Regions from separate parts of the Stappia quadratibracata genome, predicted to be linked through region 2. Evidence: riboswitches for the same ligand, from Rfam matches in the RefSeq annotation. Region 2 holds a riboswitch; each other region holds the start of a gene.
The links. A riboswitch is a leader RNA that binds a small molecule or an ion and turns the genes downstream of it on or off. The one in region 2 is predicted to bind cobalamin.

Region 1 (3,263 bases), 210 kb from region 2:
CGGACGAGATCTCGCTCGCCCGGGCGTTTTCATGCCTGTTTCGCCGCGTGCAAATTTCGAGACGGATTTTGCGAAATTCCGTCGCAAACAGCGCGAAATTCGAGAATCCGGTCTCAAACTCACGAAAACCCCGCGGCGGACCGATCCAGGGGCGAAAACCACCCGCTCGAGCGGGTTATCCCCGCTCAGGGTCAGAGGCGGTAAAGTGGTCGCCGGTCACCCGCTGATGAGCAGGGCGGCACCGGCGAGCGCCGTCAGACCGCCGAGCGCGCGGGTCAAGGCGTGGCCGCGCGACGAAGCGAGCTTGCCGAGGCCATAGCCGAGCGCGATGCCGGCGGCATGCAGCAGGGCGGTTGCGAGCGCGAAGCCGGCGCCGTAGGCGAGCTGCGTTGCCGCGCCGATCTCGCCGCCATGGGCATGGCCGTGGAACAGGGCGAAGGCGGCGACGACGGCGGCCGATCCGGCGAGCGGTAGCCGCACCGCCAGCGCCACGAACAGGCCGAGCGCCACGACCGAGGCGAGGATCGCCGGTTCGACGAAGGGCAGGGCGACGCCGCCGAGCGCCAGGGCGAAGCCGAGCAGCATGGTGCCGACGAAGGCGGCCGGCACCAGGGCGATCGCGCGGCCGCCGATCTGCCAGGCCCAGAGGCCGACGGCGATCATCGCCAGGATGTGGTCGGCGCCGAACAGCGGATGGCTGAAACCGGCGGCGAAGGAGCCGTGCTCGCCGGGATTGAGATGCGCAAGGGCGGGCGTCGCCGTGGCGGCAAGGGTTGCGGCCAGCGAGCCGGCCAGGAAAGCGGTGCGGGCGAACCCGGCGGATGTGAACCTCGTCATGCAGTCGATCCTTTTCTCAAGTCGATCAGGACGCCCCGGAATGGGTCGCGTCATTGCTTCAGGTCCTGGACGTCTTCTCACCTCAGGCTGTTTTGTCGTTTTGCCTGTTCCAAGGCGTGAGGGGCCTGCCCCCCGAAAGAAAACCGGCCGCACGAGGCGGCCGGGAAGAGATGCCGTCAGGCGGCAGCGTGGTAGAGGCGCTGCTGGAAGACGAGGCCGGTACGGGCCTTGTCGAACAGCTTGGCGCCGGCGAGCACGGCCAGATCGACGAGCGGCTCGACGATGATCACCGTCAGGTAGGCGAGGCCGAAGCTGCCGACATTGGCGAGGTTCTCGGCGCCGAGGCCGCCGCCATAGAGCGCCCAGAAGCCGACCCAGGCGACGATGCCGCCCTGGTAGCTGGTCGAAAGGGCCAGCGCCTGCTTGTAGCTGACGTCCTTGTAGGCGGTCTTTGCCGGAATGATGCGGCGTGCCAGGAGGCTCATGGCGAAGAGCGGCACGATCAGCGTCGTCAGGTTCATGCCGTACTGGGGCAGGTCGGCCGGGGCGAAGAACACGCCCTGCACCAGCAGGCCGAGCGCAAGGCCGATGCCGGCCGGACCGGCACCGAGCATCAGATAGAGCGTCGAGCCGAGAATGACGTGAACCTCGGACACGCCGACCGGCTTGGTCGGAAGCACTTCGAAGAAGCAGAAGACCAGCGCGGTCGCGATCACCGAGCGGACCACCAGGGCGGCAAAGCCCCCGTCGCGGCGAATGGTGTCGATCGCCATCTTGCCGATCAGGCCGACAGACGCGGCGGCGGTCGCAACGCTGAGTAGAATCTTGGCGCCGTCGACGACGCCGGGTTCGATATGCATATCAGCCTCCTTGGCGCACCCACCGTGCGCGGAGCTATGGGAAAGGCGCAAGAAATGCTTGCGCCGCGGCTGATGGCAGGTCTCCTGGCTCGCGGTTCATTGCGCCTGTCCGCCTTCCCGGCCGAAGGGCCAGTGGCATTGGGACAGCGCTCGCCGCTCACAGTTGCGGGGGCAGCCACGGATTCGGTCCCTGTTGGGTACGCCTCGCCGTGTTCCCTTTTCACCCGCGTTCGGCTTTGCCTCACGGGTACCATCACCTTGCAATGCTAGAGGGCGGGGAGTTGGTGTGACAAGATCAATTTTCGTCCGATCCTGTTCGAAACACGGCGTTTCGTGCCGGGAAATGAGGCAGAGGCCGTGCCCCATTGGCGCTCTGGGCAGGCGTGAGGCTTCTCCCTGGTGTCTTCCCGGACGAGGCCGAAGGCCGAAGATCCGGGACCGGGGAGCCGCGGCGGTCGTGGCATGATTCCGGAGCGCTCCCCATAGGCCCTCGGCTCTCCGATCCCGGCTCGTCGCTGACGCGCCGTCCGGGATGACGAAGGAGAGGTTTCGGTGTCCTCGCAGCCGCTCTGGGAACGAATGGGCCCCGGATCTCGCAATGCTCGTCCGGGGTGACGGCAGAGGGGATGCGGGGTGACGGCGGAGGGTGGGGAGAAGGCGTAGGAGGGACGGTAAAGGGCGGCGGCTGAGGTGATGCGAGGCGGCGCCTCCTACTCGGCTGTCATCCCGGGCAAGGCGCAGCCGCGACCCGGGACCCATTGGCGCCCTCGGCAGGCGTGAGGTGGGAGGCGCCGCCATCCTGATGGCTGTCATGCCTGCGAAGGCAGGCATCCAGTATCCGCTGGGGCGTGTGGGTTTGCGAAAGCGGATGCCCTCGACGAAGGGCGCTCGCGGCGACGTCACGGCTCGAACCGTGCGGCCTGGGGTTACTGGATCCCGGTCTTCGGCTTCGCCGAAACCGGGATGACAGGCTCAGTGTGGGGTGGGCGCAGGCGTGTTTCGCCGCCGCTCTGGGAACGAATGGGCCCCGGATCTCGCGATGCTCGTCCGGGGTGACGGCAGAGGGGATGCGGGGTGACGGCAGAAGGGAGGAGCGCCGGCGGCGGGGCGTCGGACATGCAGGACGCAGCGGCGACCGACAGGCAAAAAAGGGGCGCGGCCCGTCAAGGCCGCGCCCTTTCCCCCTTAGGGCCGAAACCCTATGCCCCGAGAAGCGAGGCGCGAGTGCGTCAGCGCTCCTCGGTCTGCAGACCCTTGAAGATCGCCACGCACATCAGGAGCAGGACGATCGTGAAGGGAAGACCGGTCGAGATGACCATCGCCTGAAGCGAGCCGAGCCCGCCGCCGATCAGCAGCACGATGGCCACCAGTCCCTCGAAGGTGCACCAGAACACGCGCTGGGGCACCGGCGCGTCGACCTTGCCGCCGGCGGTGATCGTGTCGATCACCAGCGAGCCCGAGTCGGACGAGGTGACGAAGAACACGATGACCAGCACGATGGCGATGGTCGAGGTGATGGCCGAGAGCGGCAGGCCCTCGAGCATGGCGAAGAGCGACAGTTCCGGG
Region 2 (3,263 bases):
GAGGCGAGCGGGGCGAGCTCGACCACATGGCTGACGAAGTCGTCGTGGTCGTGATGATGGTGGTGGTGGTGATCGTGGTCATGGTCGTGATCGTGATCGTCGTGATCATGGTCATGGTCGTCGTGGTGGTGATGCTCGTGATGGCTCTCGCGGCCGTGCATGTCCTCTTCCGCGGCACTGGCGCGGCCGAGCAGCACGTCTGCGGCAAGCATGCCCTTTTCCGCCGCGACGATCTCCACCGCCGCGCGGACGCGGCCGGCAACCTCGGCGCGCACGCGCTCCAGCGTCGCCGCGTCGACGAGGTCGGCCTTGTTCAGCACCACGAGATCGGCGCAGACGAGCTGGTCCTCGAACAGTTCCTCCACCGGGCTGTCGTGGTCCAGCGCCTCGTCGGCGGCGCGCTGCGCAGCCAGCGCCACCTCGTCGCCCGTCACGCGACCTTCGGCGACGGCCGCAACGTCCACCACCGTCACCACCGCGTCGACCGTCACGCGGGTCTTGACGCTCGGCCAGGAGAAGGCGCGCACCAGCGGCTGCGGCAGGGCAAGGCCCGAGGTCTCGATGACAATGTGGTCCGGCGCCTCATCGCGGGCGATCAGCATTTCCATGGTGGGGAGGAAGTCGTCGGCGACGGTGCAGCAGATGCAGCCGTTGGTCAGCTCCACCACCTCTTCCGCCGCGCAGTCCGGATCGGCGCAGCCGTCGACCAGCGAGCCGTCGAAGCCCATGTCGCCGAATTCGTTGACGATGAGCGCGATGCGCTTGCCCTTCGCCTCGCGCAGGAGGTTGGAGAGCAGCGTCGTTTTGCCGGCCCCCAGGAAGCCGGTGACGATGGTGGCCGGGATCTTGCCGGCGGTGCGGGGCGTGGATGCGGTCATAGGCGAATCTCCGGCTGAAGGTGGGACGGCTTGAGAACGAGCGGCAGGCCGGCGGCGACAAGCACCGCGACATCGGCGAGTTCCGCGATGCGGCGATTGAGGCGCCCCTGCTCGTCGCGAAAGCGGCGGGCGAGCGCATTGTCGGGAACGATGCCCGAGCCGACCTCGTTCGTGACGAGAACGACGGGACCGGGCGCTGAGCGCAGCGCCTCGGCAAGCCGGACCGTTTCCACTTCCGGATCGGCCTCGGCGAAAATCAGGTTGCTGAGCCACAGCGTCAGGCAATCGACGAGGATGGCGCTTTGGGCCGTGCTTTCGGCGGCGATGACACCGGCAAGGTCGCGCGGCTCCTCGATGGTGCGCCAGCCCTCGCCCCGCTGGTGACGGTGGCGGTCGACGCGCTGGCGCATCTCGTCATCGAAGGGTGTGCAGGTGGCGACATAGATGCGCTCGCGCTGCGCTGCGCTCACCAGCCCTTCGGCATAAAGGCTCTTGCCCGAGCGCGCGCCGCCCGTCACCAGCACGGTGCGGGCCACGACACGAGCCGGGGCAGGCAAGGTATTGGATGCGGGAGCATGGCTCACGCGCAGGTCTCCCCGCGGCTGGATATGCCGGGAGAGCTGAAGCGGCGGGCGCCCTTCAACGGGAACATTCTGGCCTCCTGCCGTCCACCCGACGGCGCGTGACGTTTCGGGCCGGGCCCCGTGGGGGCCCGGATGATCCGGCTCGTCTCCTGGCTCGCGGGTCGTCGCCTTGTCCTGCCCTTCCCGGACCAAAAGGCCCAGTGGTTCATGCAGAAAGACTCGCCGCTCACAGTTGCGGGGGCAGCTGCGGATTCGGGAGCCCGACTTGGGTCCTCCCCCACCGCATTCCGACTTTCCCCTTTCATCGGACTTCGTCCGTCAGAAAGGACCGGAGGATGACGACTCATAGCCTGCCGAAGGGCCCCGCGTCCAGCAGCGAGGCGGAAAGGCCTTGCACGCCTTCCCTTGCGGAGTATTTGCCGGCGCAGGCGAAAAAGCCCCGATAGCCGCGCCCCGCCCCGACTGTGGAAAAGTTTTGCGACAAAGGGCTTGGCAAGCGGCGGCGCAGTTTGCTATACGCCTGCCACCGACGCGGTGCATCTGCCCCGCGTGATTGGTGATCCCCGGTAGCTCAGTGGTAGAGCAAGCGGCTGTTAACCGCTTGGTCGCTGGTTCGAATCCGGCCCGGGGAGCCACTCTTCTTCTAACTTCCCCCAAATAGCCGACCATCGCGCCACCGCACGACGCAACGCGCCGCGCGGTAATTTGCGTTTGCCTCACCCCTCGCGGTTCAGCTGCCAGATCGAGAAGTTCAGCGCCGCGGCGAAGGTGACCCAGGCGAGATACGGCACGAGCAGCAGCGCCGCGAGCATGTGCACCGGCCAGAACAGCACGATCGTCGCGAGAATCGACAGCCACACCAGCACGATGTCGATCATGCCGAGGTCCGGGCGGTGCAGGCCGAAGAACAGCGGCGTCCACACCCCGTTGAGCACCAGCTGGATGCCGTAGACGGTGAGCGGCAGGGCCGCGCCTTCAAAGCCCGCCTTGCGCCAGACCAGCCAGCCGGACACCGCGATCATCACGTAGAGCATCGTCCACACCGGGGCGAACAGCTTGTTGGGCGGGCGCCAGGACGGCTTCTTAAGGCGTTCGTACCATTCGCCGGGGCGGAACAGCGCCCCGGTCAGGGCGGCGAGAAAACAGGCTGCCAGAAACCCGAAAAGAGCCGGCAGGGTCGACGAATCCATCAGCTTTGCCTCGAACGTTCACGAACCGTTGTGCTCGGGGGCGAGCCCCTCTTGCCAAGCCAACGCATCGCGGGCTGGCCAAGTTCCCCCTCATTTATCCTCGGCGAGCGTATGGGCAACCAGCGCGTTGGCATGACCATGGCCGAGCCCGTGGGTTTGCTTCAGCCAGGCCACCAGTTCCATGTGCTTGAGACCGGACTGCGAACGGATCAGGGCCTTCCATTCGGCGATGGGCCGGCCGTAGGTCTTCTCGATGGAGGGGAAGTAGGAGGCCGGCCCCTTCACCGGCGGCGTTTTTCCGGACAACGACATAGCTGGCTTCCTTGCCTAAAGATCCCGCTGGCGGATCGTATCGGACGGGTGAATGCAGACCAGCTCCAGCTGATCCGTACCCACGTTGAGATAGCGATGCGGCACATCGGCCGGCGCAACGACGATATCCCCGGCAGAGGCGCGCAGCCGCTCGTCGCCGACCAGGAACTCCGCCTCGCCTTTCCGCACCACCCAGGTCTCGCGATAGGGGTGGACATGCAGCTGCGATCCGGTTCCCGGCGCACTGTCGGTGACGAACATGGACACCGGCGCGCCGTAGTCCTTGCCCTCGAACCGGA
Region 3 (3,263 bases), 270 kb from region 2:
CTCGCGCACGCAGGAGCGGCTGGTGGAGATGACCAATGGCTGCATCTGCTGCACGCTGCGCGAGGATCTGTTGCGCGAGGTGCAGGCGCTGGCCCGGGAGGGCCGCTTCGACCATCTGGTGATCGAATCCACCGGCATTTCCGAGCCGCTGCCGGTCGCCTCGACCTTCGAATTCCGCGACGAGAACGGCGAGAGCCTGAGCGATGTGGCGCGGCTCGATTCGATGGTGACGGTGGTGGACGGGGCAAATCTGCTGAAGGACTACGGCTCCACCGACTTCCTGACCGAGCGTGGAGAATCGCTCGGCGAGGACGACGAGCGCACCCTGGTCGACCTGCTCGTCGACCAGATCGAGTTTGCCGATACGATCATCCTCAACAAGGTGAGCGATGCCCGGCCGCTGGATCTCGAAGCCGCGCGCCAGATCGTGCGCGCCCTCAACCCGGATGCGGTGATCATGGAGACCGACCGCTCTGCGGTTCCCTTGCGCGACGTGCTCGGCACCGGGCGCTTCGATTTCGACAAGGCGCACGAGCATCCGCTGTGGTTCAAGGAGCTGAACGGCTTTGCCGACCATGTGCCGGAAACGGAGGAATACGGCATCCGCTCCTTCGTCTACCGGGCGCGCCGCCCCTTCGCCCCGCGCGCGCTGAGCCGCTTCGTCAACAAGAGCTGGCCGGGCGTGATCCGCGCCAAGGGCTTCTTCTGGCTGGCGACGCGGCCGCGTTTCGTCGGCGAGATCAGCCAGGCCGGCGCCTTCGTCACCACTGAAAAGCGCGGGCTGTGGTGGTCGGCGGTGCCGCGCCAGCACTGGCCCGAGTCGCCCGAATGGCGGCGGGCGATGGAGCCCTATCTGCACCCCGTGTGGGGCGACCGGCGGCAGGAAATCGTCTTCATCGGCACGAGCGGCATGGACGAGGCGGCGATCCGCGCCGAACTCGACGCGGCGCTGGTCGCCGATACGGGCTTCCATCCGGAGCGCTGGACCGGGCTCGACGACCCCTTCCCCGCCTGGGGCAGCGCCGCGGCGTGAGACGGCGGCGATGGCTTTGGGCGATTGGTCTTGATGCGGTCCCCGTCATCTGCCAGTTTGGCGGCGATGGTTGCCGACGGCCGAACCGCCAGAGGCATGAAAAGGGAACACGGTGAGGCGTACCCATCAGGGGCCGAGACCGTGGCTGCCCCCGCAACTGTAAGCGGCCGGGGCCGACGTCCTTTACCGGACGAATGGCCCAGGTCCAGCCGCACGATGCCACTGCCCGAAGCCGGGCGGGAAGGCGCGGCCGGACCGGACCCGCGAGCCAGGAGACCTGCCATCTCCCGCAACGACGACCGGACGGGGTGTTCCGGGAAGGTAGCCATGACACGCAACGAGTCCATTTTCCGCCCATCCAGGGCCTTTATCCGCAGCCTGCCGAACCTTGCGGGCGAACGTGCGGGGCATCGCCATGGCGCATGACCTGGCGCTCGGCGAACGCCGCATGGACGCAGCTCCCGATACGCGCCGGCACCGCATCACCGTGTGCACCACCTGCCGCGATCCGCAAACGCGCGAACAGCCGGGCAAGGACCTGATCGAGGCCCTGAGCGCCGCACTTGCCGAGGGAGGCCTGGCGCATGTGAGCGTGGCGGGTGCGGCCTGCATGGCCGGCTGCTCGCGCCCCTGCACGGTCGCCTATCAGGCCGACGGCAAGGCGAGCTATCTGTTCGGCGACATCGAGCCGGAACGCGATGTGGAGACGCTTGTCGCCTTCGCCCGGCAATATGGCGAACTCGAAGACGGCTGGTGCTCCTCGCTGCAGCGCCCCGACGGGCTGAAGGGCAAGACGCTGGCGCGCATGCCCGCCCTGCCCGCTTTCGACCCCGGATCGCCGGGCCGGGAGAACGGCGCATGAGCCATCACAGCGGAACCCCGGTGGTGCTGGAGCTGCGCGAGGTCGCCTACCGGCCGCGCGGCGCGGACGCGCTCCTCTCCGACCTGACGCTGCATGTGCATGACGGCGAGATCCTCGTCATTGCCGGGCCGAACGGCGCGGGCAAGTCGACGCTGATCCGGCTGATCGCCGGGCTGAGCGAGCCGACCGGCGGCGAAATGCTGCTCGGCGGCAGGCCATATCGCAATGTGCCGATCACCGAGCGCGCCCGCGTCATCGCCTATGTCGGCCAGAGCGAGGAAAGCGACGACCGGCTGACCGTCTCGCAATACGTCTCGCTCGGCCAGCTGCCGCATCACCGCACCGGCGGGCGCGAGGCCCGCGCCAGGGCAACGCAGGAGGCGCTGACGCTGGCCGACCTGACGCGCTTTTCCGACCGGCGCATGAGCGAGATTTCCGGCGGCGAGCGCCAGCGGGCGAAGATCGCCCGCGCCATCTGCCAGCGTCCGCGCATCCTGGTCCTGGACGAGCCGACGAACCATCTCGATCCGCTGGCGCGCGGCGAGCTGCTCAGCCTCGTCTCCGGCCTCGGCATCACCGTGGTCGCGGCCTTACACGACCTGACCCTGATCGAGGCCTTCGCCAGCCATGTGGCGCTGATCCAGGGCGGCCGGCTGGTCGCGCACGGCCATCCGGTCGAGGTGCTGTCGAGCGAGCGGGTGCGTGCGGTCTTCAGCGTCGACATGCACCGGATGCAGCATCCGGTGGAGGCCCGCCAGATCAGCGTGCTGGACATCCCCATCGAGGGGCGGTTCGGCACCGGCATCGCCGGCGAGCTTTCAGGATCAGAGCTTTCAGGACCCGAGCGTCCCGCGCCCGGCGCGCCGCATCTGCGTGCGGTGGCGACGCGCGGCTGAGCCGCGCCCTCACCTTTTCCCAGCGTTCCACGGTTTTTCATCCTCACGAGGAGTCTGTCCCCCATGAAGAAGCCCGGCCTCAAGCGCCTTTCCCTGTTCACCGCTGCGATGGCCCTTGCCGCACCGGCCCTCGCCTTTCCCGTCACCGTCGACAATTGCGGGACGCCGCTGACCTTCGAGGCTGCGCCCGAGCGCATCGTGGTGCAGGACATCAACATGAGCGAGATGGCCTTCGCGCTCGGCCTGCAGGACCGGATGGTTGGCGTCAGCGGCATCAGCGGCTGGTACAAGACCAGCGAGGAGTTCGAGCGCAAGCGCGGCGACATCCCCGAGATCGCGCCGAAATATCCGACGCTGGAAAATCTCGTCGCGGCCGATCCGGACCTGTTCTTCGCCGGCTGGTACTACGGCATGAAGCCGGGCGGCGACGTCACCCCGGACACGCTGGCGCCGCACGGCATCAAGACGCTGA

Region 1: it holds a riboswitch for cobalamin, as region 2 does, so the genes downstream of both, H7H34_RS08925 (energy-coupling factor ABC transporter permease) here and cobU (bifunctional adenosylcobinamide kinase/adenosylcobinamide-phosphate guanylyltransferase) in region 2, are expected to answer to the same signal.
Region 3: it holds a riboswitch for cobalamin, as region 2 does, so the genes downstream of both, H7H34_RS09165 (DUF1636 family protein) here and cobU (bifunctional adenosylcobinamide kinase/adenosylcobinamide-phosphate guanylyltransferase) in region 2, are expected to answer to the same signal.

The regions. Positions count from the first base shown of each region.
Region 1 is NZ_JACMIA010000001.1:2,051,705-2,054,967, forward strand. It holds gene H7H34_RS08920 (HupE/UreJ family protein) at 217-837, opposite strand; gene H7H34_RS08925 (energy-coupling factor ABC transporter permease) at 1,014-1,697, opposite strand; cobalamin riboswitch at 1,755-1,966, opposite strand; gene H7H34_RS08930 (BCCT family transporter) at 2,927-3,263, opposite strand, start outside.
Region 2 is NZ_JACMIA010000001.1:1,843,122-1,846,384, reverse strand. It holds gene cobW (cobalamin biosynthesis protein CobW) at 1-878, opposite strand, end outside; gene cobU (bifunctional adenosylcobinamide kinase/adenosylcobinamide-phosphate guanylyltransferase) at 875-1,462, opposite strand; cobalamin riboswitch at 1,585-1,810, opposite strand; tRNA gene H7H34_RS08220 (tRNA-Asn) at 2,023-2,097, shown strand; gene H7H34_RS08215 (TspO/MBR family protein) at 2,179-2,652, opposite strand; gene H7H34_RS08210 (DUF4287 domain-containing protein) at 2,743-2,964, opposite strand; gene H7H34_RS08205 (cupin domain-containing protein) at 2,980-3,263, opposite strand, start outside.
Region 3 is NZ_JACMIA010000001.1:2,109,169-2,112,431, reverse strand. It holds gene zigA (zinc metallochaperone GTPase ZigA) at 1-1,033, shown strand, start outside; cobalamin riboswitch at 1,084-1,332, shown strand; gene H7H34_RS09165 (DUF1636 family protein) at 1,449-1,895, shown strand; gene H7H34_RS09160 (ABC transporter ATP-binding protein) at 1,892-2,791, shown strand; gene H7H34_RS09155 (ABC transporter substrate-binding protein) at 2,855-3,263, shown strand, end outside.